One region of the Pseudomonas sp. TS_SC_3 genome, then DNA from elsewhere that is predicted to be linked to it. Evidence: riboswitches for the same ligand, from Rfam matches in the RefSeq annotation. Region 1 holds a riboswitch; each other region holds the start of a gene.
What was found. A riboswitch is a leader RNA that binds a small molecule or an ion and turns the genes downstream of it on or off. The one in region 1 is predicted to bind cobalamin.

Region 2: it holds a riboswitch for cobalamin, as region 1 does, so the genes downstream of both, cobO (cob(I)yrinic acid a,c-diamide adenosyltransferase) here and cobG (precorrin-3B synthase) in region 1, are expected to answer to the same signal.
Region 3: it holds a riboswitch for cobalamin, as region 1 does, so the genes downstream of both, AC0J6G_RS13270 (energy-coupling factor ABC transporter permease) here and cobG (precorrin-3B synthase) in region 1, are expected to answer to the same signal.

Annotation. Positions count from the first base shown of each region.
Region 1 covers NZ_CM149586.1:3,480,064-3,490,503, forward strand. The annotation lists gene cbiE (precorrin-6y C5,15-methyltransferase (decarboxylating) subunit CbiE) at 1-921, opposite strand, end outside; cobalamin riboswitch at 980-1,180, shown strand; gene cobG (precorrin-3B synthase) at 1,276-2,619, shown strand; gene AC0J6G_RS16375 (precorrin-8X methylmutase) at 2,612-3,238, shown strand; gene AC0J6G_RS16380 (precorrin-2 C(20)-methyltransferase) at 3,235-3,987, shown strand; gene cobJ (precorrin-3B C(17)-methyltransferase) at 4,134-5,795, shown strand; gene AC0J6G_RS16390 (ATP-binding protein) at 5,893-7,056, opposite strand; gene AC0J6G_RS16395 (SulP family inorganic anion transporter) at 7,289-8,734, opposite strand; gene cobF (precorrin-6A synthase (deacetylating)) at 8,862-9,626, opposite strand; gene AC0J6G_RS16405 (vWA domain-containing protein) at 9,623-10,309, opposite strand; gene AC0J6G_RS16410 (magnesium chelatase ATPase subunit I) at 10,312-10,440, opposite strand, start outside.
Region 2 covers NZ_CM149586.1:1,399,120-1,409,559, forward strand. The annotation lists gene AC0J6G_RS06820 (CaiB/BaiF CoA transferase family protein) at 1-354, shown strand, start outside; gene trhA (PAQR family membrane homeostasis protein TrhA) at 460-1,077, shown strand; gene AC0J6G_RS06830 (SprT family zinc-dependent metalloprotease) at 1,090-1,584, opposite strand; gene AC0J6G_RS06835 (Yip1 family protein) at 1,699-2,298, opposite strand; gene AC0J6G_RS06840 (DNA-J related domain-containing protein) at 2,457-3,059, opposite strand; gene ttcA (tRNA 2-thiocytidine(32) synthetase TtcA) at 3,157-3,981, shown strand; gene AC0J6G_RS06850 (DNA-3-methyladenine glycosylase I) at 4,012-4,683, shown strand; gene AC0J6G_RS06855 (NAD-dependent deacylase) at 4,821-5,579, shown strand; gene AC0J6G_RS06860 (C40 family peptidase) at 5,656-6,270, shown strand; gene AC0J6G_RS06865 (C40 family peptidase) at 6,430-6,951, shown strand; gene AC0J6G_RS06870 (O-methyltransferase) at 6,979-7,641, shown strand; gene AC0J6G_RS06875 (hypothetical protein) at 7,648-7,968, shown strand; cobalamin riboswitch at 8,041-8,285, shown strand; gene cobO (cob(I)yrinic acid a,c-diamide adenosyltransferase) at 8,393-9,004, shown strand; gene AC0J6G_RS06885 (cobyrinate a,c-diamide synthase) at 9,004-10,317, shown strand; gene bluB (5,6-dimethylbenzimidazole synthase) at 10,308-10,440, shown strand, end outside.
Region 3 covers NZ_CM149586.1:2,757,960-2,768,399, forward strand. The annotation lists gene AC0J6G_RS13235 (cation diffusion facilitator family transporter) at 1-842, shown strand, start outside; gene AC0J6G_RS13240 (Lrp/AsnC family transcriptional regulator) at 1,251-1,730, shown strand; gene AC0J6G_RS13245 (DUF2788 domain-containing protein) at 1,910-2,113, shown strand; gene AC0J6G_RS13250 (globin) at 2,184-2,576, shown strand; gene AC0J6G_RS13255 (pseudouridine synthase) at 2,577-3,146, opposite strand; gene ahr (NADPH-dependent aldehyde reductase Ahr) at 3,352-4,386, shown strand; gene amn (AMP nucleosidase) at 4,449-5,921, opposite strand; gene AC0J6G_RS13270 (energy-coupling factor ABC transporter permease) at 6,220-6,900, opposite strand; cobalamin riboswitch at 6,956-7,163, opposite strand; gene AC0J6G_RS13275 (acyl-CoA dehydrogenase family protein) at 7,261-8,913, opposite strand; gene AC0J6G_RS13280 (TetR/AcrR family transcriptional regulator) at 8,910-9,563, opposite strand; gene AC0J6G_RS13285 (hybrid sensor histidine kinase/response regulator) at 9,683-10,440, opposite strand, start outside.

The sequences.
Region 1 (10,440 bases):
CGCACGGCCGGCGATCAGTTGCAGACCCGGCACGCCGAGGGCATCGCGGTTGTACTGAATATGCGCCTGACGACCGGCATCGGCCTCAATGGCCAGCGCCCGACAACTAGGGTGCGCGCGCATCCATTCGATGCCGATGGAACCGCAGCCGGCACCAACATCCCAGAGCAGCTCACCGGGCTGCGGCGCCAGACGCGCCAGGGTGATGGCGCGCACATCGCGCTTGGTCAGTTGGCCGTCGTGCCGATACAGGTCGTCGCGCAACCCCGGCGTCAGCGGCAGTAGGCGTGCATCGGCGCCCGCCACGCAGTCGATGGCCAGCAGATTGAGATCGGCAGCGCGCGGCACGGCCCAGTCGCTGGCCAGACCATCGATGCGCCGTTCCTGATCGCCGCCCAAATGTTCCAAAACGGTCAAACGGCTGGGACCAAAACCGCGTTCACGCAGCAGCTCGGCCACCGCCGCCGGACTGTCACCGTCATTACTCAACAGCAGCAGCCGCGCGCCGGGGAAAATCTGCGCCTGCAGCGCCGCCAACGGCCGCGCCACAAGCGACAGCACCGTCACGTCCTGCAGTGGCCAACCCAGGCGAGCAACAGCCAGTGAGACGGATGAGGGCGAAGAGAACACCTGCAATTCCTCTGCCGGCAGCTGCCGCGCCAGGCTCGCGCCCACGCCATAGAACAGCGGGTCGCCGCTGGCCAGCACGCACACCGGCATCCCGCGCCGCGCCATTACCGGCTCCAGGCTAAAGGGGCTGGGCCAGCGTTCGTGCTGCCCTGGCAGATCGCTAGGCAACAGCGCCAGCTGCCGTGGGCTGCCAACAATCCACTGCGCCTCGCCCAGCGCCTGGCGCGCTGCCTCACCCAGCCCGGCGTAACCGTCTTCACCAATGCCCACCAGGGTTAACCAGGCCGTCATACCCACTCCTCTGCCCCCGCCCGACAAGCTAGGGTGTCAGCGCATCAAACAAAGCGGGCATAATACAGGCTTCGTCGGTGCCCACCGCCATGGTGCGAGGGGCCTAAGAGGGAATCCGGAGCGATCCGCTGATCGTGACCGAGCTGCCCCCGCAACTGTAAACAGCGAGTCTGCCGCCACTGCGCCACTGGGAAACCGGGAAGGCCGCGCCAGATGATGACCTGTCAGCCAGGAGACCTGCCGACGACGCTAGTCGCGAGTGCCAACATCGGGCGGGGTGTACCGATGCCATGAAATCCCCTGTGGGCGGGTTTCGCTGGTTCGGTCGCCGCGTCTTTGTTGCTGGTGAACCGTTTGCGCGACCGTCTAACCTCCGCCGACCTGCCCGACCCACGCCCTAGTGCGTGCCCCGGCCTGCTGCGTATCGTTCAGGCGTTGGACGGCGGCATCTGCCGGGTCAAGCTGGCCGGCGGCGTACTCAGCAGCCAACAGGCACGCGCCATCGCCGAGGCTGCCGAGCGCTGCGCCAGCGGCGTGCTGGAGCTGACCAACCGCAGCAATCTGCAAATTCGTGGCGTGTTGCCAGGCCAGCAGGCCGATCTGATCGAGCGCCTGCTCGCCGCCGAGCTTGGCCCCAGCAACCCCGCGGCTGATGACGTGCGCAACCTGCTGCTCAGCCCCGCCGCCGGCCTCGATCCGCAGGCCCTGCTCGACACCCGCCCACTGGCCGCCGCGTTGCTTGAGCTGCTGCAGAACACCCCGGCGCTGCATGGGCTGTCGGCCAAGTTCGCCCTGCAGCTGGACGGCGGCGAAGCCTTGGCGATGCTCGAACACCCCCACGATATCTGGCTTAGCGCCCTGCCCGGCTCGCCGGCTCGCTTGGCCTTTGGCCTGGCTGGCTGCCCCGGTGATCAGCCGCTGGGCGTGGTCAACGTTGAGCAAATCGTGCCGCTGGTGGAACAACTGCTCAGGCTGTTTATCGAACTGGCCGGCAACGCACACAGCCGTATGCGCCAACTGCTTAGCGTGATTCCAGCTAGCCAACTGCTGCAACAACTGCAAACGCGCCTGCCCTTTGCCGTACAAGCGGCGCCAGCCGATTGGCAACGCTCGCCGGTCAGCGAGCACGCGCCGATAGGTATTTATCCACAGCAGCAAAGCGGCCTGTGCATGGTTGCCGCCGCCGCGCGCCTGGGCCGGATCGACGCCGCGCAACTCAAAGCACTGGCCGAGCTGGCTGAGCACCATGGCGATGCCAGCCTGCGCCTGACGCCCTGGCAGGGCCTGTTGCTGCCGAATATCCCCAAGCCATCGGCAGACAACCTGCTGCACAAACTGGCCGAACTCGGCCTGCTGATCGATGCGCAGGAACCACTTAGCAATCTGATCGCCTGCACCGGCTCAGCCGCCTGCGCCAAGGGCCTGGCCGACAGCAAAGCCGACGCCTTGTTGCTCGCCAAGCACCTGCGCGCCAACACAGCGCGGCCGCAAGTACATCTAAGTGCCTGCCCGCGCTCCTGCGCCGCCGCGCATACCGCGCCTTTTACCCTGCTGGCCAGCAGCGCCGGGCATTACCAGCTCTACCAACGCACGCCACAGCAGCCGGGTTTCGGCCAGCTATTGGCCGACGCCATAACGATCGACGAGGCAGGCGACTGGTTCGCCACCCACTGCGCAACAGGAAACAACGATGCTTGAGTACATCCGCGACGGCCAGGAAATCTACCGCCAGTCCTTCGCCACCATCCGCGCCGAGGCTGACCTCAGTGCCATTCCGGCTGATCTGGAAAAGCTCGCCGTGCGGGTTATCCACGCCTGCGGCATGGTCGATGTGGTGCAGGACCTGCGCTTCTCCCCAGGCGCCGGCGCTGCCGGCCGCGCCGCATTGGCCAAGGGCGCGGCGATTCTCTGCGATGCGCGGATGGTCGCCGAAGGCATCACCCGCCCGCGCCTGGCCGCCAACAACCCGGTGATCTGCACCCTGCATAACGACGGCGTGATTGAGCAGGCCCGCGTCCTGGGCAATACCCGTTCGGCAGTCGCATTGGAACATTGGCGCAAGCATCTGCAAGGCAGCGTGGTGGTGATCGGCAACGCCCCCACCGCACTGTTTTACCTGCTGGAAATGCTCGACGCCGGCGCACCGAAACCGGCGCTGATTATCGGCATGCCGGTGGGCTTTATCGGCGCGGCGGAATCCAAGGACGCCCTCGCTGCCGACAGCCGTGGCGTGCCCTATGTGATCGTGCGCGGCCGCCGTGGCGGTAGCGCCATGGCGGTGGCAGCGGTCAACGCCCTGGCCACGGAGGTGGAGTGATGAGCGTGCAAAAAGGCCGTCTACTCGGCATCGGCGTCGGCCCCGGCGACCCGGAGCTGATCACTCTCAAAGCCCTGCGTTTGCTGCAGTCGGCAGCGGTGGTCGGCTACTTTGTGGCCAAGGCTAAAGCCAACAAAGGTCACGGTGGCAACGCCTTCGGCATTATCGAACAGCACCTCACCGACGCGCAGGTACGCATGCCGCTGGTGTACCCGGTGACCACGGAAAAACTCGCCGCGCCACTCAGCTATGAAGATGTGATCAGCGACTTCTACGACACCTGCGCGGTGCAGATCGCCGCCCGGCTCGACGCCGGCCATGACGTGGCGGTGATCTGCGAAGGCGACCCGTTCTTCTACGGCTCCTATATGTACCTGCACGACCGCCTGGCAGACCGTTACGACGTAGAAGTGGTGCCCGGCGTGTGCTCCATGCTCGGTTGCGCCTCGGTGCTCGGCACCCCGCTGGTGTACCGCAACCAGAGCCTGAGCGTGCTCTCCGGCGTACTCCCCGAAGACGAACTCAAGCAGCGCCTGCACAGCGCCGAAGCCGCCGTGGTGATGAAGCTCGGGCGCAACTTCGAGAAAGTCCGCCGCGTGCTGCAGGAGCTGGGCATCGACCAGCGCGCCCACTACGTCGAACGCGCCACCATGGGCAACCAACGCATCGTCCCACTGGATGAAGTGGAGCCAATGTCTTCGCCGTACTTCTCGATGATCGTCATCCCCGGCGAGAAATGGCGCGGTTAGCAAACTGCAAACAACCCGTGGGAGGGGCTTTAGCCGCGACAGACCCGTAGGGTGGATGGCGCTTCACCCATCCACCAACCGCGATGGTGGATGAAAAAAGCGTCATCCACCCTACCCAACATACACACGGCACAGATGGAATCCGCATGAACCGCTCTCCCGCCATTATCATCCTCGGCCCCTCCGCCCTGCCTTGCGCGCGGCGTATCCAGGCACTTTATCCACAGGTCGAAATTCATGGCCTGGGCAGCCGAGTGACTGACGTTGAACGGGTATATGAAGACTTCGGCGACACCCTGCGCGCGCTCTACCGCGCCGGTACGCCGCTGATCGTGCTGTGCGCCGCCGGCATCGTGATTCGCAGCCTGGCCGCCGTACTGGGCGAGAAAGACAGTGAACCGCCGGTGCTGGCCGTCGCCGAAGATGGCAGCGCCGTGGTGCCGCTGCTCGGCGGTCTCGGCGGGGTCAACCGCATGGCGCGTGAGCTGGCTGCGCACCTGCAAGTCAGCGCGGCGATCACCACCAGCGGCGAATTGCGTTTTGGCACCTGTTTGCTGGAGCCGCCTGCAGGCTATGTGCTGGCCGACCTGGAGCAGGGCAAAGGCTTTGTCAGCGACCTGCTCGGCGGCCAGGCCGTGCGTATCGAAGGCGACGCGCCCTGGCTGATGCAAGCCAAGCTGCCGGTGACTGACGACGCCGCACGGGTGATCCATATCAGCCCCCATAACCGCGCCGCCAATGCCGATGAACTGCTGATCCACCCGCAGCAAGTGGCCGTTTGGGTCGAACGCGCCGGCGCCGATTTGCTTGGCGAACTGCAGCAGGCGCTGCATGCCAGCAAGCTAGCCCCACAAAGCCTGGCCTGCCTGCTGGCCGCGCCAGTGCTGATGGCCGACGCCGACCTGCACAGCGCCGCTGCACAACTGAAATTGCCGCTGCGTTTTATCGACGACGCCACGCAACTGCCGCCGCTGCATAGCCAGCACGCCAACCTGCGTCTGCTGCTGGCCGCTGCGCCGATCGACGCCACGCAACTCGGCCGCCCCCGTGGCCGCCTGACGGTGATCGGCCTCGGCCCCGGTGCCGCCGAATTTATGGTGCCCGCCGCGCGCCAGGCGCTGGATGAGGCGCAGGACCTGCTCGGCTACGAAACCTATATCAATATGGCCGGCCCGCTGCGCCCAGAGCAGGTGCGCCACTGCACCGATAACCGTGAAGAAATGCAGCGCGCCCGCCATGCCTTTGCACTGGCCGCCAGCGGCCGGCGCGTGGTGGTGGTGTCGTCTGGCGACCCCGGCGTGTTCGCAATGGCCGCCGCCGTGCTGGAAGCCCTGCATGAATCCACCGACGCCGAATGGCAGCGGGTCGACTTGCAGGTATTCCCCGGGGTTTCCGCTGCGCTGGCCACCGCCGCCAAGGCCGGCGCGCCGCTGGGCCATGACTTCTGCCTGATCTCCCTGTCGGACAACCTCAAGCCCTGGGCCATTATCGAAAAGCGCCTGGCACACGCCGCCGCCGCCGACCTGGTAATGGCCTTCTACAACCCCATCTCCAAAGCTCGCCCCTGGCAGCTCGGCTCTGCGCTGGACATCGTCCGCCAGCAACGCACGCCGGAAACCCTGGTGGTCCTCGGCCGCGATATCGGCCGCCCCGGCGAAACCCTGCGCAGCCTAACCCTGGGCGAACTGACGCCAGAGATGGTCGATATGCGCACCCTGGTGATTATCGGCTCCAGCCAAACCTGCCGCTTTCCGCGTGCCGAAGGTGGGGAGTGGGTGTATACGCCAAGGAGTTATCCGCAGTCGTAGGATGGATTGAGCCTGCGATACACATCATGGCTTCAGCAATTCACAGATGATGGGCTGGGCACAGTATGGGGATCGCTACGCTGACCCTACTGCAAGCTCACCTCTGCCGTCGCATATATTCCGCAAAAAGGGGGACAGTAAAGTTTAGATAGCCGTGATCCGTGCTGTAGATCATCCCCTTAGAAATAATGTTAGCCCGAGTGGGCCCAAGCGATGACTGAGTTCGCGCCATTGCTTTGGCAATATCAGCCATCGCATAAGGGCCATCGCCCAATTCCGACATGGTTTTAACAAACTGAACTTCTGACTTTGTCAGCCGATCAATACGAACCCTGAAGAAACCCGCATCAAGTGAAGCTAAAGTCTCGGCATAGGATTGGCTCACGTCATCAAGGGTGATTTCTGGTCCCTCGGCATTGTTCCAAGCTGTGGAGGCCCACTCTTGGAGGAAGAAGGGATAGCCGCGTGTACGTTCGACGATTTCGCCGAGTGCAGTCGGTTCGATAGTGGCTTCCTCATCCACTATCGGCTTTTCAACAGCCTGAATAGCAGACGGTTGATCGAGAGCCCCTACTGCCGGGTAAAGAAAAAGCCGCTCTGCATAGGACTTTGCTTCGCCTGCGAGCCGCGCGACTTGTGGAAGACCAGCACCTACAAGAAGTACTGGGAGGCCTTCCTGAGACATACGGTGGATGGAAACGATTAGTGCTGATAGATCTGCCTCGGAAAGGTACTGCACTTCGTCAATTAGAAGAATCCACCCCTTACCTGCCGCTTGTGCTGCCCGACCAATTACATCAAAAAGGTCCGGAAGATCGTACTGAAGATCTCCGCTATCAGCGAGACCGGGCTCTGGTTCAACGCCGACCTCAACACCAGCAATATCAATCCTAAAGATTGCCGCAAAACTGCGAAGGCCCTTTAATCCTCGGCTGGCGATTTGCTTAGCTGCCTCGATACCCGAAAGGGAGCGCATGACCTTTCGCATTTCAGGATAGAGAAGGCGTGCAAGGCTCTCACGTTCTGGAGACTCCACCTTAGAAACCAGAAGGCCTTCTTCCTGAGCGATTTTCCCTATTTCATTAAGCAGGACTGTCTTGCCGGTCCCCCTCAACCCGAGGAGCATGATGGATCGGGCACTCCGCCCTTTAATGGCGCGGCCACACGAGATCCTTGCGGCCTCAAGGGTTGCATCGCGCCCCGCAAGTTCAGGCGGCCTACTTCCTGCACCTGGCGCAAAAGGGTTACGGTACGGATCCATATTTCCTATCTCCCCTAATCTCTAGCAAAGCATAGGTAAATATAGTTAATTTAGCTATACATGCATATATTTTGCTATTTACATGTGGTGAAAGACTAGTCCCTGGGGCTGACTACTTAGATTCGCTCAGTGCAGATGCACGCGATGCTAAGACTGAAACAGGGAAAAACAGCGCATCGGCTAACCCTCTTATACTGCAACTAGCCACCCACTCCCCCCCTCTCTCCCGCACTCAATCGTGATGCGTACCCGAGCGTTTAAGCAGTTGCTTGCAGCGCTCGGACAGGTGCAGCACGCGTAGGTGTTTGCCGGCTTTGCTGTAGCGCTCGCGCAGGGTTTTTAGGGCGGCGATGGCCGAGTAATCGACGAAGCTCAGATGGCGGCAGTCGAGGGTCACGTGGGTGGGGTCGTTAGCCGGATCAAACTGGTTGAGAAAGGGCGTGGTCGAAGCGAAGAACAGCGTGCCGTGCAGGCTGTAGAGCTTGCTGCCGTCGTCCTGCAGATGGCTCTCGGCATACAGCTCGCGGGCGTGCTGCCAGGCGAAGTTGAGCGCGGCGATGATGATGCCGCAGAGCACGGCGGTGGCCAGGTCGGTGAACACGGTGATTGTGGTAACCGCGATGATCACCAGCACATCGTTGCGCGGCACCTTGTTCAGCACCCGCAGCGAGGCCCAGGCGAAGGTCTGCTGCGCCACCACGAACATCACGCCGACCAGCGCGGCCAGCGGGATAAGTTCGATCAGCGGCGAGAGAAACAGCACAAACAGCAGGATCATCACCCCGGCGACCACGCCGGAAAGACGCCCGCGACCGCCGGAGCTGAGGTTGATTACGGTCTGGCCGATCATCGCGCAGCCGCCCATGCCGCCGAACAACCCGGAGGCCATATTGGCCGCGCCCAGGGTCACGCACTCGCGGTCCGGGTAGCCACGGCTCTCGGTGATCTCGTCGGTCAGGTTCAGGGTCAGCAGGGTTTCCAGCAGGCCAACCAGGGCCATCAATATCGCGTAGGGGGCGATGATGCGCAGGGTTTCCAGGGTCCAGGGCACCTGCGGCAAAGCAAACTCCGGCAGGCCGCCAGCGATGTGCGCCATATCGCCCAGGGTGTGGGTCGGCAGGCCGAGCAGGTACACCGCCAGGCCCACACCGAGGATCGCCACCAGCGCTGGCGGCACGCTGCGGGTCAGGCGCGGCAGCAGGTAGACAATCGCCATGGTCAGCGCCACCAGCCCGAGCATCAGATACAGCGCATGGCCGCTGAGCCAGGCCTCGCCCTCCTTGAAATGCTCCAGTTGGGCCAGGGCAATGATGATCGCCAGGCCATTGACGAAACCGAGCATCACCGAGTGCGGCACCATGCGGATCAGCTTGCCCAGACGCAGCAGGCCGAAGGCGATCATCAGCAATCCGCCCAGCAGCACGGTCGCGAGCAGGTACTGCGCGCCGTGTTGTACCACCAGCGCGACTATCACCACCGCCATCGACCCGGCGGCACCGGAAACCATACCCGGGCGCCCGCCGAACAGAGCGGTGAGGGTGCAGATGATAAAGGCGCCGTAGAGCCCCATCAGCGGATTGAGCTGGGCGACCAGGGCGAAGGCGATGCACTCGGGCACCAGGGCGAACGAGGTGGTCAGCCCGGCCAGAACATCGGCGCGTAGACGTTTTACTTTCATAAATGGCCCAAAAGCCATGCCCTGTGGGGCGTGGCGAGATAACGAGGGCCGCGAATATTACGGCCTTGGGGATCATCCGGCCAGTTGTGGCTGGTATGCAGGACAGACGGCGCGTTTAGCGTCCGGGTTAAGAGCCGAGCTTGCGCAGCAAGTAGCTATCCATAATCCAGCCATGCTGCTCACGCAGTTCTGCACGGCGAGTGCGAATAGTCTCGGCGACCTCACTGAGCGGCCCAGCAATCAGCACCTCATCCGGGGTGCCGATATAGGCGCCCCAGTAGATCTGCATGGCCTGGTCGACAAAGCGCTGGTAGGTATCCTGGGCGTCGAGCATCACCAGCACGCTATCCAGGCCATCGGGGAAGCCGGCTTCGGCCAGACGGCGCGCCGGGGTGATCTGGAAGGCCTGGCCGATACTGTTAAAGCAGACCTTATGCTTGGCCGCCAGGGCTTGCAGGCTGGTGATGCCGGGGATCACCTCGTACTCGATCTGCTCGCTGCTGTTACTCACGATCTGCTCGACGATGCGCAGGGTGCTGTCGTAGAGCGCCGGGTCGCCCCAGACCAGAAAGGCGCCGGTTTCGCCGTCGGCCATCTGCTCGCGGAGCATGCCCTCGAACACCTGCTGCTTGTCCTGATTGAGGTCGACCACGCTGCCGCGATAGTCCGGTACATCGCGCACCCGCTCCGGGCAGTCGGCGCTGACAAAGCGGTAGTCGCGGCCCTGGATAAAGCGCTCGCAGATGGTCTTGCGCAGGCCAATCAGGCTGTCCTTGGCGCTGCCCTTGTCCATCAGAAAGAACACGTCCGTGCGGTTAAGCGCGTTGATCGCCTGCACAGTCAGGTAATCCGGGTCGCCGGCACCGATGCCGATTATCAACAGGGTTTTCATAAGGCGGTCTCCAGGCGGCCGGCTATCAGCGGCAGCGAATCGATATGTCGGTAGTCCGCGCCCAGCTCAGTGGCCAGCTGGCGCGCGCGGCCCAGGCGGATCGGTGCGCTTTCGATATCCACCAGCAGCGCCGGGCAGGCGCTTGGGGTTAACGCCGGCCAGTCGCGCAGGCGACCATCGGTGATGATCAATAAACGCTGACGCTCGGCCGGGTGCAGACGCTGCCGCCGCGCCTGCCAGTCGGCGCCCTGCTGCAAAGCATCAAATAGCGGCGTGCCGCCACCCGCGCCCAGCTCGGCGAGCCAATCCTGCAAAGTTTGGGAGGCTTTCTGCCCTTGCCATAGCCACTGCGCCTGACGGCCAGTGGCGTGCAGCAATGCCAACCGCGCGCGTTGCCGGCGCGCCTGTTCGAATACTTCACTGAGCAGACCCTTGGCCTTGCTGAGCGCGCCATGACGGCGGGTCGAGGCCGAGGCATCGACGATCACCAGCCAGAGTTCCGCCGGCTTGGTGCTGCGTGGGCGCAGCACGAGATCCTGCCGGCTGCGCGGACGGCCTTTAAGTAGGCTCGCCGGCCAATCGATACGCCCCGCCGCGCCACTGCGACTGGCACCGTTGCGACCATTGCCGAGTGTGCCGGGAGCGGCCCGGGCATCCGCGCCTAGGGCTGTGCGCGGGCGGATGCCTAGGGCTTTTTTGCCCAGCGCGGCGGTTCACGCCGTTCGCCGAGGCTTTGCGCCTGGACGGGTAACTCGCCCCACTGGCCTTCGCCTTGCGGTTGCTCAACGGGAGCGCTGTTGCCGGGCGGCGATTC
Region 2 (10,440 bases), 2.0 Mb from region 1:
CCCGAAGATCAGCAGGCGCTTAAGCGCGAGATCGAAATCGAGTTCGAAAAACGCGATTTCGCCGAGTGGCGCCAGGTGTTCGCCGGCCTGGATGCCTGTGTCGAGCCGATGCTCAACCTCAGCGAGGCGGTCGAACACCCACAGATCAAGGCACGCGGCCTGGTCACCGAAGTGCCGCGGGCAGGCAATGCGCCACAGGCGCAGATTGCCTGCCCGATCAAATTTTCTAGCGGCTTACCTGAGCCTCGACATATCGGCGCAACCCTGGGTGCACACACCGCAGAAGTACTGACAGAGTTGGGCTACAGCGTCGAGCAGATCGCCCAGCTCAAGGCCGACAAGGTGGTGGCCTAACTCGGCCCACTCGCTTCGTGGGTAAAAAGGATGCTCGTCAAATAGCTGATTTTCCGGCATAAGCCTGGTGCATTCGAGTCGGCTGACTGTTCGGGAACGGTAAACATGTATCACGGGGAACGCTTCAACGCCTGGACGCATCTGGTCGGGGCGCTTCTGGCCTGCGCGGGTGCAGTGTGGCTCTTGGTGTTGGCGAGCCTGGACGGTGAGCTGCGCACGATCATCAGCGTGGCGATCTATGGCCTGACTCTGGTGCTGCTCTACAGCATCTCCACGCTGTACCACAGCGTGCAGGGCCCGGCGAAAGTGCTGATGCGTAAGCTCGATCACCTGTCGATCTACCTGCTGATTGCCGGTAGCTATACGCCTTTCTGCCTGGTGACCCTCGAAGGTGCCTGGGGCTGGACGTTGTTCGGCATCGTATGGACGCTCGCGGTGATCGGTATGCTGCAGGAGATCAAGCCGCGCTCCGAGGCGCGGGTGCTGTCGATTGTGATCTACGCCGTGATGGGCTGGATTGTGTTGATTGCGGTCAAACCGTTGATCGCTGCCCTGGGCATGGCGGGGTTTATCTGGCTGGCCGGTGGCGGGGTGCTGTACACCGTGGGGATCATCTTCTTCGCCTATGACAGCCGCTTTCGCCACTGGCACGGCATCTGGCACCTGTTCGTGATGGGCGGCAGTCTGATGCACTTTGTCGCGGTGTTACGTTACGTCCTGTAATTCCAGCAGCGGTTATTCGACCCGCTGTTCGCCGGTATAGCTCAAGGTTACTTTGCAGCGCCGACAGTAGTAGCGCCGGCCTTTGCTGACGAGGGAATGACGCTGGGCGGAAAACGGGAATTCCCCCTGTGGGCAGCTGCAACGGTAGATATAGCGGCTGACCGTGCGCCGCTGCACCGCGTAGGTGTGACAGCGATTGGGCGGTAGCTCATACACGCCGCGCATAATCAGTTGCCATTCCTCGCCATGGGGCTGGATTTTTAGGCCGAACAGCTGATGGGCGATTAGGTGCGCCACTTCATGCGGCACGGTCTGTTTGAGAAAGTCTTCGCGGTTTTCCCGGTACAGCTGCGGGTTGAAGCGCAGCTTGTTTTCCGTCAGGTGAGCCACACCGGCCTTTTGTCCACGCAGCTTGAAACTCACCTCGGCGCGGGCAAAGGGGCGTTTGAAAAAGGCTTCAGCCTGCTGGTAGCACTGTTCTACGCGGCTTAGAAGGTGTTCGGACATAAGTGCGGTGATCAGGATCGGGGCAGCGATTATGCCCAAGCAGCGCAGCGATCACAGCCCTGAAACGACGAAACCACCCGCAGGTGGTTTCGTCTTGTGTCATCAAGTGTTGCGTTAGCTGGTGTAGACCGGGCCGACCCCAAAGCCCCAGAGAATCACCGAACTGGCGATCATCGCCACCAGCACCACCAGGCCCACTGCAAGCACCGAGCTGGAGAACATAAAGCCTTCATCCTCGGGTATGCCCATAAACCTCGGGATACCGACATATAGCAGGTAAACCGTGTAGCAGATGGCTGCCGTGCCCACCATCATGGCCAGCCAAAGATGTGGATAGAGCGCCGCTAGGCCGCCGATAAACAGTGGTGTGGCGGTGTAAGCAGCAAACACCACGCATTGCGTCAGGTTCGGGCTGGCATCGTACGTGCGTGCCATCCAATGGATAAACGCCCCCATTACGGCCACGCCGGCCAGCATGGCCAGGTAAGTCATAACGGTCATTTGCAGTGCGCTGGATTCGGTCAGCATAACCGGTGTTCGGTCACCAATGGCCCAGCCAACCTGGGTGGTGCCGATGTAGGCTGATACTGCGGGAATGGCCGCAAGAATCAGCACGTGGGTGAGATACATGTGGCTGATAGTTTCTTCTTCGCCACGGATTTCCTGCCATTCCTGGTCAGGGTGGGTGAACAGTCCCCAAACGTGATGGATCATGCCAGACCTCCTGTTTTTGTAGCAGTCGCCCCCCAGCTCAGCGCCTGATTTGCATGACCAGCATCATCAGGTGCGAGGCCGAACCTATGCGACCGTATGTCGCAGTATAGGCAGCCATTACAACCTACAAAGGGGGGGCGTTAGAGCAAATCGGACTCTCAAGCGCGACCGTAATAACGTTCTAGGATTTCCATCGCCTTGTTGATTGACTGCAAACGCTCTGTGCTGCCGCCGCGATCAGGGTGATGCAGGCTGACCAGTTGCCGGTAGCGCCGTTTGATGAGGGCAGGCGTGAGCGTGTGCGGGCTGTCGCTAAGCTCAAAGAGTTCCAAGGCGGCTTGCTGTTGCTCGCCCCTCTGCAGGCGCGACCAAAAGCTGCCTAACAGCTTGGTTACAGCCAGCTCATCGGTGTCCCTGAGCTGGCTCATGTCCAAGTAATAGTCGCGCAGCGGATCATGCTCGCTTAGCTGCGCACTGCCTGGTTGATAGGGCATCAACTGAATGTGCAGCGCACTGATGTGCAAATGACCGCTATGCGTTGCCCACAGCCGGTCGCGCAAGCGATAGAGCGCGTTAAATAGCAGAAAGTGGGTACGGAACAGCACTAAGTGATCGGTCAGCGGCAGGTTGGGAATGTGCACGCACCGGTTGGCTTTTAGTTGCTGAATCAAGGAGTACTCGCCCAGGCCGGCAGGCGTTACGCGTAGCAGCTGAAGCACATGTTCGGACAAGTCGAGGTTTGGGTCTAAATCGTCGTTCATCGGCCGAGCCTAGCATTTCCCCAACTACGGGGTAGGGCGCGTCACGCTTTCTGCGTAAAATGCCGTACCTTCAATGACTTCCGGATTCCAGTGCACCATGGGTACCCTCTCGGTCAATCAGAACAAACTGCAAAAACGCCTGCGTCGCCAGGCCGGTGAAGCCGTTGCCGACTTCAACATGATCGAAGATGGCGACAAGGTTATGGTCTGCCTGTCTGGCGGCAAAGACAGTTACACCATGCTCGACGTGCTGCTGCACCTGCAAAAGGTTGCGCCGATCAAGTTCGAGATCGTTGCGGTGAACATGGACCAGAAGCAGCCAGGCTTCCCTGAGCATGTGTTGCCGGCCTATCTGGAATCCATCGGTGTGCCGTATCACATCGTTGAGAAGGACACCTATTCGGTGGTCAAGGAAAAAATCCCGGAGGGCAAGACCACCTGCTCGCTGTGCTCGCGCCTGCGCCGCGGCACGCTGTACACCTTCGCCGACGAGATCGGCGCGACCAAGATGGCCCTGGGGCACCACCGCGACGATATTCTGGAAACCTTCTTCCTTAATATGTTCTACGGCGGCACGCTCAAGGCCATGCCGCCCAAGCTGCGCGCCGACGACGGTCGCAACGTGGTGATTCGCCCATTGGCCTATTGCAGCGAGAGCGATATCGAGGCTTATAGCCAGCTCAAGGAATTCCCAATCATCCCGTGCAACCTCTGTGGTTCCCAGGAAAACCTGCAGCGTCAGGTGGTCAAGGAAATGCTCCACGAGTGGGAACGCAAGTCGCCGGGGCGAACTGAAATCATGTTTCGCGCGTTACAGAACGTGGTGCCGTCGCAGCTGGCTGACCGTAACCTGTTCGATTTCACCAGCCTGAAAATCGACGACAGTGCGACCCCGCGTTTTGTTGATGTAATGAACCTCTGATCCAGCGTTTCCCGGCTCAAGGAATGTTCGATGCGTGATTATAAATGGCTTAATGAATACTGCCTGAACCGCTTTGGCTCTGTTGCGGCTCTGGAGTCAATGCTGCCGCAGCCGCGAAGCGCCAGCGAGTTGCGCGAAATCACTGATGACCGCTACCTGTCAGTTATTAGCCTGCGAATTTTTCGTGCGGGGCTCAGGCATAGCTTAGTCGATGCCAAGTGGCCGGCGTTTGAACAGGTGTTCTTCGGTTTCGATCCGGAGAAAGTCGTGCTGATGGGCGCCGAACGCCTGGAAAACCTGATGCAGGATGCGCGCATCATCCGTCACCTGGGCAAGCTCAAAAGTGTGCCGCGTAATGCCCAGTTCATTCTCGACGTGCAGAAGGAGAAGGGGAGCTTTGGTGCGCTGATCGCCGATTGGCCCATCAGCGATATTGTTGGGCTGTGGAAGTACTTGGCCAAACACGGTAGTCAGCTCGGCGGTCTGTCTGCGCCACGCTTTTTGCGCATGGTCGGCAAAGACACCTTTGTCCCTTCCGATGATCTGGTAGCGGCATTGAAGGCGCAGAAGATTGTCGACAAAGTACCAACCAGCTTGAAAGAGCGCGCCGCGGTTCAGGAGGCCTTCAATCAGTGGCAGGAACAGAGCGGACGGCCGCTGTGTCAGCTCTCGGTGATGCTGGCGCATACAGTCAACCACTGATGCTAGAGAGCGCCCTGGCAGCAACCATTAAGCGCATCGCCGAGCAGTGGAGTAGGGTGAATGACGCTTTTTCATCCACCATGGCGCTGTTGCCCTGGACGAAAAGAGCGTCGTCCACTCACCCATAAGGATTCGAGATGGACGAGCGTCTTGTCCGTGTTGCCCAAGCAATCAAGCAGGCTGAACGCATCCTGCTGATTACCGGTGCTGGGCTGTCTGCCGATTCCGGGTTACCCACCTATCGCGGCCTTGGTGGTCTGTATAACGGCCATACCGCCGAAGGTTTGCCAATTGAGGCGGCGCTGTCCGGTTCGATGCTGCAGCGTGACCCCGCGCTGTGCTGGAAATACCTGGCGGAGCTGGGCCGCGCCTGCTTGGGCGCTCAAGCCAACGCGGGGCATTACGCAATTGCTGAGCTACAGCGCAGAAAGCCGCAGTGCTGGCTACTGACTCAGAATATCGACGGCTACCACCGCGCGGCTGGCAGCCCGATGGAGCGAGTGATCGAGATTCATGGTGAGCTGGCGCCGCTGTATTGCCAGTCGTGTGGTGCTGTCGATGGCGAGCTGGCGGCTCATCTTGAGCGGCCGCTGCCACCCAAATGTAGGCAGTGTGCCGGGGTGTTGCGCCCGCCCGTGGTGCTGTTCGAGGAAATGCTCCCCGAGCAGGCCATCGATACGCTTTACGCTGAAATGCGCAAAGGCTTCGAGGTGGTAATCAGCATCGGCACCAGCGCGAGCTTCCCCTATATCGTCGAACCCTTGCAGCAGACGCGGCAAAAAGGTGGGTTCACTGTAGAGATCAACCCGCAGCGCACTGACTTGAGCGCTCGGGTGGCTGTCCACCTGCAAGGGCGCGCTTTAGATGTTTTGCCGGAACTAGTGAGTCACATTTAGGGCCATAGAATTTGCAAATGCATGCCATAGAGGGCATAGTCGCGCTCTTGTGAAATTCACCGACACGGTCGTGCCCATGCTCAAACGCCTCGCACCCCTCGTGCCTATCGCACTTTCCCTGGCTCTCGCCGCCTGCGCCAACCATGCGCCGCAGCAGGAATTGACCACTCAACCTGCAGTGTTTTCTTCGACTGATCTCGCAGTGTTTGATGACCAAGCCAAAGAAGCCGCCCTGGGCGACTTCACTGAAGAAAAATCTTACAAACTGCCGCAATTGGCAGACAGCATCCTTTCCCACGGTTTATCTCTGGTCGGAACGCGTTACCGTTTTGGCGGTGGCTCGGTGAGCTCAGGTTTCGATTGCAGTGGTTTTATCGGGTACCTGTTTAAGGAAGAAGCGGGTATGAAATTGCCGCGCTCGACCCGCGACATGATCAATATCGATGCGCCGTTGGTTGACCGTAACGAACTTAAGCCCGGTGACCTATTGTTCTTCAGCACTGCCGGTCGCGGCCGTGTCAGCCACGCCGGCATCTACCTGGGGGATGATCAGTTCATCCATTCTTCCAGCAGTCGCAGTGGCGGCGTGCGGGTCGATAGCCTGGATGACCGCTACTGGAAGCGCACCTTCATCGAAGCCAAACGCGCCCTCGCTATGGCGCCAAGCGATCAGATAGTCCTGCATCCTTGAAGCACTATGCAGCGGTCGAAACACTAAGGCCGCTGCGTAGTCTGCACTCAATCAGTGCATCCTGATATTTTTCAACAACCTGCCAGGTAAAGCTAAAGCTTGCACTGCGATGTGCAAGCCGGCAGAGTAGGTCGCATCCCGGCTCAGGATCGCCTGTCCATGACCGCAACCGCCCGTTTCAGCCTGCTGCTAATTGTCGCGCTGCTCAGCGCCTGTTCCAGTCGCGCACCTGCTCCCTACCCGCAACCGGTTATCCAAGCTCCCAGCAGCTTTAACGGCAACGCTGATGATGTGCTGTTTCGCGCCCTTGGCTTGGTCGGCACGCCTTACCGCTACGGCGGTAATACCCCCGATACGGGCTTTGATTGCAGCGGCCTTATCGGCTACGTCTATCGCGATGCTGCAGGCATTCGCTTGCCGCGTACCACCCGTGAGTTGATTAGCATGCGCGCGCCTGGTGTCGGGCGTGATGCTTTGCAAAGTGGCGATTTGGTATTTTTTGCCACCAACGGCGGCAGTCAGGTCAGCCATGCCGGTATTTACGTCGGTGATGGTCGTTTTGTTCATGCGCCTTCCAGCGGCGGCACCGTGCGCCTGGACAGCATGAGCAACACCTATTGGCAGCGCACTTATCTGAATGCCAAGCGCGTGCTCTCTCAGGAGTTGGCAAGCAACCCCTGATAGCCGTGGTTTGTAGAGGGAGTCCGCATGACCAACCGAACGCTCAACCTTGATTGCGCCCTGTACCAGTACCTGCTGGATGTCTCCCTGCGTGAAACCCCGCTGCTCAAACGCCTGCGTGAGGAAACCGCGCAGCTGAGCACGGCGCGTTGGCAAATTGCCCCCGAGCAGGGGCAGTTTATGGCCTTGCTAGTACAACTGATGGGCGCTAAGCGAATTGTCGAAGTCGGCACCTTTACCGGCTACAGCGCCATTTGCATGGCCCAGGCCATGGGTGAAGATGGCCGGCTGATTTGCTGTGACATCCCCGGCGAATACAACGCCACGGCCGAGCGTTACTGGCGCGAGGCGGGGTTGAATGCGCGTATCGAGCAGCGCTTGGCCCCGGCGCTGGAAACCCTGGCGGCGCTGGAGGCAGAAGGCCTGGCAGGCACCCTTGATCTGCTGTTTATCGATGCCGACAAGGCCAATTACCCGGCCTACCTTGAGCATGCCCTGCGCTTGGTGCGCCAGGGCGGGTTGATTCTGTTCGATAACACCTTGTGGAGTGGTCGTGTGCTCGAGACAAGCCCCGAGAGCGCCGACACGCGTGCGATCCAGGCGCTCAACCTGGCGTTGCGTGATGATCCACGCATTGACTTGTCCCTGTTGCCACTGGGCGATGGCCTGAGCCTGTGCCGTAAACGCTGAACCCTTATGCCCGAACCGATTCGCCTGCCTGAACAACCCGATGCCTGTGAGCTTTGCGCCCGCGCGGCGGTTCTGACGCGTCATCACCTGATTCCCAAAGCGCTGCACAACAAGGTCTTTGTGCAGAAACGCTTCGGTAAAAGTGAACGCATCAGTGCCACGCTCTGGGTTTGCCGCGCCTGCCACAACCAGATCCACCGGTTGTTCAGCGAAAAAGAACTGGCGCTGACCTATAACAATCGTGACAGCCTGCTCAGCGACGAACGCTTGCGTACCTTTGTCGAATGGCTGGCCAGTAAGCCAGCGGGCTTTATGCCCAAGCACTGATGCGTCGCGTTGTGGGCGGAAGGGCGGCTGCCTGCAGCGCATTCGTTTGACGCTTAATCGCGAACTCTCTACCCTTCGCGGCTTGTAGCAGGTGCCCCCGACGCTGTGCGTGCGCGGGGTGAAACTGGGAAGTCGGTGCGCTGTGCGTTTTACGCCAGCCATTCCGACGCTGCCCCCGCAACGGTAAGTGAGTTAAACGCCGCAAATGCCACTGTGCTCAAGCATGGGAAGGTGCGGTTCAGAGCCCTGTCGGCAGGTTCTGAGGACCTAAGGGTTCGCTCACAAGCCCGGAGACCGGCCTGCTGCAGTCCACGGCATCGCGGAGGGCGATGGCTGGCGTGGGTTTTGCGTGCGCGCGCCCGCGCTTTTTCTACCTCCGCATGCTTTTTTCAGCCCAATCGCCCTGTGGCGGTGGAGCAGTGCGATGACTGAATCGATTGAACGTGACGCCCGGCATAAGGCGCGCATGGCCCGCAAGAAAGCCCTTATCGACGAGAAAATCGCCCAAGCCCAGGACGAATATGGCCTGTTACTGGTGCACAGCGGCAATGGCAAGGGCAAAAGCAGCAGCGCTTTTGGCATGGTTGCCCGCGCGCTGGGCCACGGTCTCAAGGTCGGCGTGGTGCAATTTATCAAGGGCGCAGCCAGCACCGGTGAAGAAGCTTTCTTCCGCCGTTTTCCCGATGAGGTCAGCTACCACGTGATGGGCGAGGGCTTTACCTGGGAAACCCAGGACCGCCAACGCGATATCGACAAGGCCTGCGAAGCCTGGGCGGTGGCGGCGCAGCTGCTCAACGACCCGGCCATCGGCCTGGTGGTGCTCGATGAGCTGAACATTGCGTTGAAATACGGCTACCTGGAACTTGACGCGGTTCTTGCTGATATTGAAGCGCGGCCGCTGCTGCAGCATGTGGTGGTAACCGGTCGAGGTGCGCTCCCGGGGATGATCGACGCGGCAGATACCGTCACCGAGATGAGCCTGGTCAAGCACGCGTTCAAGGCCGGGGTGAAGGCGCAGAAAGGAATCGAGTTTTAATGAATCAGTCCTTTGCGCGGTCATGCCCAGCGCTACTGATCGCCGCACCGGCTTCCGGCCAGGGCAAAACCACGGTCACCGCTGCCTTGGCGCGCTTGCACTCGCGCCAAGGCAAGCGGGTGCGGGTGTTCAAGTGCGGCCCCGACTTTCTCGACCCGATGATTCTCGCCCGCGCGAGCGGCGCGCCGGTGTATCAGCTTGACCTGTGGATGGTCGGCACAGCGGAAAGCCGCCGCTTGCTGTGGGAGGCCGCCGGTGAGGCTGATCTAATTTTGATTGAAGGGGTCATGGGCTTGTTCGACGGCACGCCATCGGCGGCCGACCTGGCCCGGCACTTTGGCGTGCCGGTGCTGGCGGTGATCGACGGCTCAGCCATGGCGCAGACCTTTGGCGCTATGGCCCATGGTCTGGCAACGTTTCAGCCCGATTTGCCGTTTTCCGGCGTACTCGGTAACCGGGTCGGCAGCGTGCGGCATGGCGAGATATTGCGCGATGCACTGCCAGCCTCGATCCGGTGGTATGGCGCCTTGCCGCGCAGCGCCGAAGTCGGCTTACCCAGCCGGCATTTGGGCCTGGTGCAGGCGGGCGAGTTGGTTGACCTGGATGCCCGCCTGGACGCCGCCGCCGATGCGTTGGCCGCCAGCGCGGATACCGATTTGCCGCCGCCCGTCAGCTTTGCCGCACCGGAACAGGCGCGACCGACAGCGTTGCTTAAAGGGGTGCGGATCGGCGTGGCGCGCGACAGCGCGTTTGCCTTTCTCTATCAGGCTAATCTCGACCTGCTACGCGAGCTGGGCGCTGATTTGCAGTTCTTTTCACCGCTCAACGATGAGCAGTTGCCGGATGTCGACAGCCTGTACCTGCCTGGCGGTTATCCGGAGTTGCACCTGGCCCGCCTTGAAGCCAACCAACTGATGGCCGCATCGATTCATGCCCATTATGAAGCCGGTAAACCGATCCACGCCGAGTGCGGCGGCATGCTTTATCTGCTCGACAAACTGACCGACAAGCAGGGCGTCAGTGGGCAGATGCTTGGCTTGTTAAGCGGCGAGGCGACTCTGCAACCACGCATGACCGCCATGGCCTTGCAGCAGGCCGAGCTGCCGGAAGGGCTGCTGCGCGGTCACAGCTTCCATTACTCGGCGCTCAGCAGCGAGCTGCAACCACTGACCCGTGGCGAATGCCCGAATTACAAGCGCACCCGTGAGGCGGTCTATCGCCAGGGCCGGCTGACGGCTTCTTATATCCACTTTTATTTGCCGTCCGATCCGGCTGCCGCCGCCGCGCTATTCCACCCCGGAGCATCGCTATGAGTGAGCACGCCTTCAGCCCGGCGGAGCGCGCTGCGGTGTATCGCGCCATCGCCGAGCGCCGTGATATGCGTCATTTCAGCGGCGGTGAAGTGGCCCCTGAGCTGCTTGCGCGCTTATTGGAAG
Region 3 (10,440 bases), 720 kb from region 1:
TGGCAACAGCACTCACCCTGGCGCTGGCTAAAGCCATTGCCTGGTGGCTTAGCGGCTCGGTCAGCCTGTTAGCGGGGCTGACCGACTCGCTGCTCGATGGCGCGGCCTCGCTGCTTAACTTACTCGCCGTGCACTACGCCCTGCGCCCGGCCGATGAAGATCACCGCTACGGTCACGGTAAAGCCGAAGCTCTGGCCGGTTTGGGTCAGGCGCTGTTTATCGGCGCCAGCGCGTTGCTGGTAGGCAGTCACTCCATTGATCGCCTGTTGCACCCAGAGCCAATTGGCGCGCCGGCTCTGGGCATCGCGGTGATGCTCTTATCGCTGGCGATGACCATCGGCCTGCTGCTATTTCAGAGCCACGTGGTCAAGCTGACCGGCTCCACGGCGATTCGCGCCGACTCGCTGCATTACCGTTCAGACCTGCTGCTCAACAGCAGCATCCTCCTGGCGCTGATACTGGCAAGCTACGGCTGGCCACAACTGGATGCGATCTTCGGCATCGGCATTGCGCTGTATATCTTCTGGAGCGCCATCAGCATTGCCCGCGAAGCAGCCACGGTGCTGATGGATAAAGAACTCGACCCGCACATCAGCGCACACATGCACGGCCTGGCCTGCGCTGTGCCTGGCGTCTTGGGCGTGCATGATTTACGCACGCGGCTGTCCGGCACCCACTGGTTCGTGCAGCTGCATGTGGAGCTGCCGGGCGAGCTGAGCCTGCAACAGGCCCATAGCCTGTGCGATCAGGTTGAAGCAGCGATCCGCCGCGAATTCCCCCGCGCCGAAGTGCTGGTACACGCCGACCCCAGCAGCGTGGTCGAGCACACGACTGCCCAGTAAGGAGCAACGAACAGGTAACAAAAAATTGCCTGGCGCAATTTTTGACGTCGCGCAGCGACGGCCCGCAGGGTGTACGCCAAGGATGGCGGACACAAAAAAGGGGAAGGCCTGCAGGCCTTCCCCTTTTTTGCGTATCCGTCATTGTGGCGATGATAACGCCTTTTCTTCGCACGCCTGATTGGGCAGTGCGGACCCGGGTGCCGTGACGATCCGGTGGGATCGGCGGCGACCGCTCACCTGATTGGGCGAGGCGGGTGGACGTATCGTCCGGGCCTTGAAGTTGAGGTAAAGCTTACGCCTGACGACGCAGCGAAAGATTGCGAATATTGCTGATATAGCGACCACTTGCGCAATTAATAACTACAAGAGCATTATTTACAGCAATTCAAAAACGAAAGCGTGGCTTAGATGAACAGACTTGACCGCTACGACCTGAACATCCTCGCTGAATTGCAGCGCGACGCCACCCTGTCCAATCAGGACCTGGCTGAACGCATCGGCCTGTCGCCCTCGCCCTGCTCACGCCGGGTCAAACAACTGCAGGACGACGGCTATATCCTCGGCCAGGTTGCCCTGCTCGATCGCAAACAATTGGGCCTGACGCTCTCGGCCTACGTGCTGATCGGCATGGATCGGCACACGCCGGAGCGCTTCGAACATTTCCAGGCCGAAATTCGTAAATGCCCGGAAGTGCTCGAATGCTGCCTGGTCACTGGGATGGACGCCGACTATCAGCTGAAAGTGGTGGTACCCGACATGGATCACTACCAGAAGCTGCTACTCGGCACCCTCACCCGGATCGAGGGGGTTTCCAGCGTGCGCTCCAGCTTCGTGCTGCAGCAAATTCTTTCCAGCACGCAGCTGCCGCTGCAGCACCTGCGTGGCTGATCACGCTTTACGGCGAAACGCACATCGCGGCGCACAGCAGCAACGGCGTATAATCGCCGGCATATTGCTGTGCCTTGTGCGACCCGCCCATAAGAGCCTTGCGCTCAACCTATAAAAACGCATCGCCCACCTCCCGCCCCAGCCGGCGGCACAGCCCGCTTTTGCCACACGAGGTTGCGATGGAAACTGAGCTGTTTGAAGAACTGATGATGACCGTCTTGGTTGGCGGCCTGGTGCTGTTTATGGCGTTTATCGTCTGGGACTTGGCGAAAAAGTCCAAGGCGGGCCGCTTCGGCACCATGATCCTGTTCCTTGCCCTGGGCCTGGGCGTACTGGGCTTTATCATCAAATCTTTTGTCATTGCAGGCCTGGAAGGCGTCTAACCGCCCCCCTACTTCCTTGACTCGCGGCCGCATCACCATGCGGCCCGGACAGCCTTTTTCTGGAGAACGCATGAAGGCCACCGACCGCGTGATGCAAAGCTACGGGCGCTGCTGCGCCAGCCCGGACTTTTTCGACAGCTTTTACCGACACTTCCTCGCCAGCTCGTCAGAGGTGCGTGAGAAGTTCGTCAACACCGAAATGAGCGGGCAGAAGTTGCTCTTGCGTCAGGGCATTCTCAACTTGGTGATGCACGCACGCGGCCTGCCCGACACCAAGCTGCGCGCACTCGGCTGCAGCCACTCACGCGCAGCAATGGACATTCGCCCAGGGCTTTATGACCTCTGGCAGCAAGCGCTGCTGGTGACCATTGGCGAACATGACCCGCAATACTGCAGCGAAACCCGCAACGCATGGAATGAGGTGCTGGACAAAGGCATCGCTGTGATCAAGGCCGGCTACTGATCAATCCAGCCGGGCCGGCACCTCACGCCATTGCCCCGGCTGCAAGCCCTCCAGGCTGAACGGGCCAATGGCCACGCGCACCAAGCGCAAGGTCGGCAAGCCAACGGCAGCGGTCATGCGCCGCACCTGACGATTACGCCCCTCGCGAATCACCAGTTCCAGCCAGGCGGTGGGAATGCTTTTACGAAAGCGCACCGGCGGGTGGCGCTCCCACAGCTGCGGCTCATCCAGCAGCCGCGCTTCGGCCGGCAGGGTTGGGCCGTCATTTAGTTGCACGCCATCACGCAACTGCTGCACCTGCGCCTCAGTCGGCTCGCCTTCCACCTGCACCCAATAGGTTTTCGCCAGCTTGTGCTTGGGGTCGGCGATGCGTGCCTGCAGGCCGCCGTCATTGGTCAGCAGCAGCAAACCTTCGCTGTCGCGATCCAGGCGCCCGGCCGGATAAACACCCGGCACGTCGATAAAGTCTTTGAGAGTCGCACGGCCTTGTTCGTCATTGAACTGGGTCAACACGTCGAAGGGTTTATTCAGCAGCAGCAAACGCGGCTCAGCCGGCGGCGCCTTGGCCACTCGGCGCACAGCAGGCTTATCGGAGACGCGGCGTGGGGCAGCAGGGCGTGACGGGCGGGGCATGAACAATCCAACAATGCGAGCGGGAAGCGAGCAGTGTAACCGAGGCCACCGTGCAACTATCAGCCTGACTTATCCATGCACATGGCTCAAGCAGACCCAGCTATGCTGGCTTGGTTCTGTTTTCTTCCTAGAGGCCCTCATCATGAGTTCGTCCGCATCCGTTGTTGATACGTTCACAGGCTGGGCCGCTAAAGCCCCCGGCGCGGCCCTTGAGGCATATAGCTATGATCCCGGCCCACTGGGCGCTGAAGAGGTTGAAGTGGCCGTGGAGTACTGCGGCATCTGCCACTCCGACCAGTCGATGATCGACAACGAATGGGGCATGACCCGCTACCCGTTTATTCCTGGCCACGAAGTGGTCGGCACCGTGGTGCGCCTGGGTGAGCATGCGCGCGGCCTCAAGCTCGGCCAGCGGGTGGGCATCGGCTGGTACAAGGGCAGCTGCATGCATTGCAGCTCGTGCATGGAAGGCGCACACCAACTGTGCGGCACCGTTAAACCGACGATTGTTGGCAGCAACGGCGGTTTTGCCGACCGCCTGCGCAGCCACTGGGCCTGGGCCATCCCGCTGCCGGACGGCCTCGACCCAGCATTGGTCGGCCCGCTGTTTTGCGCCGGCTCCACGGTGTTCAGCCCGCTGCTGGATTTCAACGTAAAGCCCACTGATAAAGTCGGCGTGGTCGGCATCGGCGGCCTTGGCCACCTGGCGCTGGGCTTTCTCAATGCCTGGGGCTGCGACGTCACCGCCTTCACCTCGTCGTTGAACAAACAGGAAGAAGCCAAACGCTTGGGCGCACACAAGGTGGTGGCCTCCACCGACAGCGCGGCACTGAAAGCGATCGCCGGCAGCCTGGATTTCCTTCTGGTAACCGCCAGCGCGGACCTCGACTGGACAGCCATGATCGGCACCCTCGGCGGCAAAGGCCGGCTGCATTTTGTCGGCATTGTGCCGAGCGCCATTCCCGTGCACGTGTTCAACCTGATCCCGAAACAGAAGAGCCTCTCCGGCTCGCCCGTCGGCTCACCGGCGAATATGGCGAAAATGCTCGAATTCTGCGCCCGCCATCAGATCGTGCCGCAGGTCGAGCACTTCCCCATGAGCAACGTCAACGAGGCCATCGACCACCTGCGCAGCGGTAAAGCGCGCTACCGCGTGGTGCTCGATGCGCGTAAATAAGCGGAGCTGAACTAAAAAAGCCCGAGGCATAAACCTCGGGCTTTTTTATGCAAAACACCACGCTAGCGGAACGGCGGCTCGTCAAAGCTGCGCAGCTTGCGTGAATGCAGCGAGTTGAGCTGGTTGCGCATCAGGTCGAGCGCGGTGATGCCGATCTGCAGGTGCTGGGTCACCGCCCGCTCATAAAATGCACCCGCCGCGCCGGGGAGTTTGATCTCGCTGTGCAGCGGCTTATCCGAGACACAAAGCAAGGTGCCGTAGGGCACCCGCAGGCGATAGCCTTGCGCGGCAATGGTGCCGCTTTCCATGTCCACCGCCACCGCGCGGGACAGGTTAATCAGCGGGCGTTCCTGCGCCCAGCGCAGCTCCCAATTGCGGTCGTCATAGGTCAACACGGTGCCGGTGCGCAGGCGTTTTCTCAGTTCGTCACCGTCTTCACCGGTAACCTGCCGCGCGGCGGCCTGCAAGGCTTGCTGCACTTCGGCCAGGGCCGGCAGCGGAATATGCGGCGGCAACACGCGATCAAGAATACCGTCGCGGCGCATGTAGGCGTGGGCCAGCACATAGTCGCCAATGGTCTGCGACTGACGCAGCCCCCCGCAGTGGCCGATCATCAGCCAGCAATGCGGGCGCAGCACGGCCAGGTGGTCGGTGATGTTCTTCGCGTTGGACGGGCCGACGCCGATATTGACCAAGGTAATGCCGTGGCCGTCATCCGCCTGCAGGTGGTAGGCCGGCATTTGGTAACGGTGCCAGATGACGTTCTCGATGATCGCCTGCATCTCGCCTTCGGCCATGCCGCGCTCAATCACCACGTTGCCCGGCAGCACCATGCGGGTAAACCGCGACTCCCCCACCAGCATGTCCAGGCCGTGACGGATGAACTGGTCAACGTAGCGGTGGTAGTTGGTCAGCAGAATCCAGGGCTGCACATGCCGCCAGTCGCTGCCGGTGTAATGCACCAGACGGCGCAAAGAGAAGTCCACCCGCGCGGCGTCAAACAGCGCCAGCGGCAGCGGGTCGGTGTGTTCCCAGTCGCACAGACCGTCGGCAATGCCGTCAGTGGCGGCGGATAGATCGGTGCTGGGGAATACCCGCGCCAGTTCCGCTGCCGTCACCCCGGAACCGGCTAATTCATCGCCCTGCTCGACCACGTAGGGATAGGGAATATTTTGCTGACTGACGCCCACCTCAACGCGCACGGTGAAATCGTTCATCAGTGGGCGCAGCTGCTCCAGCAGGTACTTACGAAACGCCGCCGGATGAGTGACGGTCACGCTGTAGGTGCCTGGCACTTGCACTTTGGCGTAGGCGCGAACGGTGGTTGGCACTTCGCCCTGACACAGGTAGGTCAGGCGTAATTCGGGGTAACGGAACTGACTCTGCTCGGCAGCATCGGGTTTGACCCGCTCTTTCAAGTAACGCTTGAGCGCAGCACTCAAGCCGCTGGTTGCGTGCAGATGCAATGCGGCCAGACGATCCACCGCCTCTTCAGCGCTATTAGCGACAACAAAGTCATCAGAATACGTATTCACAAGGCACCTTCCAGGCTGATCGCAATCGGCCCTATCTTGCCCTGAGCCGCCGCATTGGCGATAGCGCGGCGTGGTCTAAACAGGACATTTGAGCAATGCCGAAGGATGATCAGGCAACGCTTGCAGCGTCATGCCCGAACGGCGAGAGCGCCTAAAAAGCGAGGGCGACAACAGCGCTGTCGCGCCGGGAGGTGCTGGCTGGCAGCAGTAGCAGGTAAGGGGCGCAGGGGATTAGCCACCTGCGCCCGACGGACGCTGCAGAAACCGCAGCGGGCGACTGCAGCTTGCAGCCGACTCGTTAGGCCGGCTGGTGCAGACGCGCATTGAACAACGGGCCACGGCTATAAGCCGAGAACGCTTTGGCAGCAGCCAGCACACCCAGATCAACCAGCGGTTCAAGCAAAATCACGCTCATGTAGGCCAGGCCGAAACTGCCCACGGCCGCCAGGTTGTCGCTGGAGAAGCCGTTGCCATAAACCGCCCAGAAAGCCACCCAGGCAACAATACCGCCCTGATAGGCCGTCGACAGCGCCAGCGCCTGCTTATAGGAGAGGTCCACATAGGCGGTACCCGGCGCAATGATGCGCTTGGCCAGCAGGCTGATAGCCCACAGCGGCACCAACAGCGTGGTGACGTTCATGCCGTACTGCGGCAGGTCAAACTGAGCGAAGAGCAGCCCCTGCAACAACAACCCCACAGCCAGGCCGATCGCCGTGGCACCCGCGCCGAACAGCAGCAGCAGGGTTGAGCCGAGGATCAGGTGCACCTCGGAAACCCCCACCGCATGATGCGGAAAGACCTCGAAGAAGCAGAACACCAGTGCGGTGGTGAGCAGGCTGCGCAGCGCCAGGGCAGCGACACCGCCGTTGCTGCGAATGCTATCAAGGGCAAGCTTGGCGGTAAGGCCAAAGGCGCCTGCGGCGGTTGCATAACTGAGGAAGAGTTTGGCGCCCGTAACGACTTCTGGTTCGATGTGCATAAAGATTCCTGTACCGCGCCCACCGCGCGATGATCTGGATTGAGGGATTGGGCATCAGTGCCCGGCGTCGATGGCAGGTCTCCTGGCTCACGGTTTGACGCGTCGCCCGCCTTCCCAGCCTTACGGCCAGTGGCATCGGGGCGTCGCTCACCGTTTACAGTTGCGGGGGCAGCCATGGCTTCGGTACCGGTTGCAGTACCCACCATGTTCCCTTTTCATCCACTCGCGTAACACGCTGCGGAACCATCGGCGGCCACCTTACCCGCCAGCAGCGAGAAATGACAGAGCCCGGCGCAGAGGCCGGGCTCAAGGCTCAAGCGCAACGCAGGCCCGTCAGCCCGTGTCGGCAACGCAAACGCCCTAGATCAAATGCGGCGTGCTGCGTGCAACCAGCGCGTCGGCATCGATACCGCGCGGCAAGGTGCCGTAGACCCGTCCGCCCTGCCCGCCCAGGCGGCTGACGATAAAGGCGTCGCTTACCACCGAGTTACCGGCCTCCAGCAGCAGCTTGGCTTGCAGCGCCAGGGCTACGTCTTCGGTGAGCTGGCGGGCGCGGTACTGGATATCGGCGGTGTCGCAGAAATCCGCCTGTAGCTTGGCGATATGCGCCTTGAGGCGCGCATCGCCATGACCGTCGCCCAACTCGCTAAACAACGCATCGAGCACGCCCGGCTCCTTGGACAGCGCGCGCAGCACGTCCAGGCATTGCACGTTGCCTGAGCCTTCCCAGGTCGAGTTGACCGGTGCTTCGCGGTACAGACGCGGCAGGATGGTCTCCTCGACATACCCGGCGCCACCCATGCATTCGGCGGCTTCATTGATCATCGCCGGCGCCCGTTTGCAGATCCAATATTTGCCTACGGCGGTGACCAGACGGGCGAACTTGTCCTCCTGCTCGTCAAGCGGGTTGTCCAGCGCCTTGCCCATGCGCAGGGTCAGCGCTAGGGCCGCTTCGCTTTCCAGGGCCAGGTCGGCCAGTACGTTCTGCATCAGCGGCTGTTCGCTGAGTACCCGGCCGCCCACCTGTCGATGGGCGCAGTGGTGCGCGGCCTGAGTCAGGGCCTGACGCATCAATGCGCTGGAGCCGATCATGCAGTCGAAGCGGGTCAGCGCGACCATCTCGATAATGGTCGGCACGCCACGGCCCTCCTCGCCGACCATCCAGGCCAGCGCGCCGCGAAACTCCACTTCACTGGAGGCGTTCGACCAGTTGCCCAGCTTGTTTTTCAGGCTCTGGATATAGAACTCGTTGCGCGTGCCGTCCGGGCGGTGGCGTGGCAGCAGAAAGCAGGTCAGGCCTTTGGTGGTGTAGGCCAGGGTCAGGAAGGCATCGCACATCGGCGCCGAGCAGAACCACTTGTGACCGATCAGTTCATAAGCTTGACCGGGACCACCCAAACCCACCGGGTAGGCACGGGTGGTGTTGGCGCGCACATCGGTGCCGCCCTGCTTCTCGGTCATGGCCATGCCGATGGTCGCGCCGGTTTTCTGCTCAATCGGCAGATTGCGCGGGTCGTACTGGGTGGAAAGAATTTTCGGCAGCCACTTCTCGGCCACATCGGCCTGCAGCTTGAGCGCGGGCACGCTGGCGAAGGTCATGGTCAACGGGCAACCGCTGCCGGCTTCGGCCTGGCTGTGCAGGTAACTCAAGGCAGCGCGCGCCACCTGAGCGCCGGCACGCGGATCGGTCCAGGGCATGGAGGGCAAACCATGCTCAATAGCCGCGCTCATCAACTGGTGATAAGCCGGGTGAAATTCGACCAGATCAACGCGATGACCATAACGATCATGACTTTTGAATATCGGCTTGTTTTCATTGGCGAGAAAACCGGCGGCCATCAACTCGCCGCCTGCCAGCGCCCCATACACATCCAGGCGCTGCTCGGCCCAACCGCCGCCGAAGCGTTTGCTCCACTCCTGCAGCGGCAGGTCGACGCGGTACAGGTTGGCGCCATCTAGCGGCGGCACCTGATTGAACACGTCATGGGTTTCGGCATGTTGACTGGCATTCATGGCTGAGGCTCCTCTTCGGGCAGTGGGGCGCCCACGGCGCGTAGGCAAAAAGTGACCAGGGCCTGACTGACTTCAGCCAGGCTGGGGGCGGGATAACCGGCTTCGCGGGCCGCTCGCGCGGGCGGCGACAGTGGGCCGACCAGGGCTTCGGCGATGGCACCGACCAGGCAGGCGGCGACCAGGTTGATCTGCTGCACGCGAAACACGCCCTGCGCGGCGCCTTCCTGCAGCAATTCGACGAACAGGTCGGCGTAGGCTTCGCGGTAGAGCAAGCGCTGCTCGTCCACTTCGGACTCAACCGGTTCCGCAATCAGGGCAAAGGCTAATTGGCGACTGTGCCAGGCGCGTGCCGCAAAGCGCTCAACCCCGGCAGCCAGGCGCTGCACAGGGCTGCCATGCTCGCGCACGGTTACCGCCAACGCATCGACTTCACGCTGACTGGCCACGGCAAAAACCTCGGCTGACAGGCTGCCCTTGCTGCTGAAATGGCGGTACAGGCTACCGGTGGCAATACCGACATCCTCGGCCAGCGCCTGCATGGTCAGCGCGGCAAACCCGCCCTCAACCACGCGCGCCAGCGCAGCGCTGATGATGCGCTCACGCAGCGCCTGATCGAGGTTGATACGGGTAGCGGTGGTGCGATAGGCCATGGTCTGAATCCTGATTCACTATTACTTAAGTGAATCAGGATTCAGAGTTTGGCTAAAGAGCGGTTCCGGGCACAACAGCAGGCATATTGGCCAGCCACTGGCATATACAACGCAAGCGATCAGGGCTCGCGGCAGAGCACCCAGTCGCGCAACAGATTGCGCAGCTGCTCAAACTTCACCGGCTTGGCCAGGTAGTCGCTCATGCCGGCAGCCAGGCAGCGCTCGCGGTCGCCGCTGTGGCTGTGAGCGGTAATCGCCAGCACCGGCAGCAGCTGGCAGCCGGGCAAGTTGCGCAGCGCGCGGCAGGTGGCGAAACCGTCCATCACCGGCATCTGGCAATCGAGCAGCACCGCGTCGATGGTCTCGCTGCGCAGCACTTCCAGGGCTTCAGCGCCGTTATCGGCGGTGCGCACCTGATAACCCAGCTTGAGCAACATGCCACGGGTGACCAGCTGGTTGATCGCATTGTCTTCTGCCACCAGCACGGTGCATTGCTCGGGCTGACGCAGCGCCGGGCCGCTGGTACGCGGGATGACCACTGCCGGCGCGGCTGCCGGTATCGGCAACGCCAGCGGCAGCTCCAGGCGAAAACGACTGCCTTGGCCTGGGCAGGACTCATGGCTGAGGTCACCGCCCAGCAGATCCACCAGCTGCCGGCAAATCGCCAGACCGATACCCAGGCCGCCGTATTCGCGGGTCATTGAGCCGTCCAACTGCTGGAAGCGCTGATACAGCTGGTCATCGGCGGGCGAAGTAAAGCCCACCCCGCTGTCGATCACCTCGATACGCAGTGGCAGGTTATCGCGCGCCGTGCCAGCGCGACTGACCCGCACCTGCACCTCACCGTACGGGGTGAATTTGATGGCGTTATCCAACA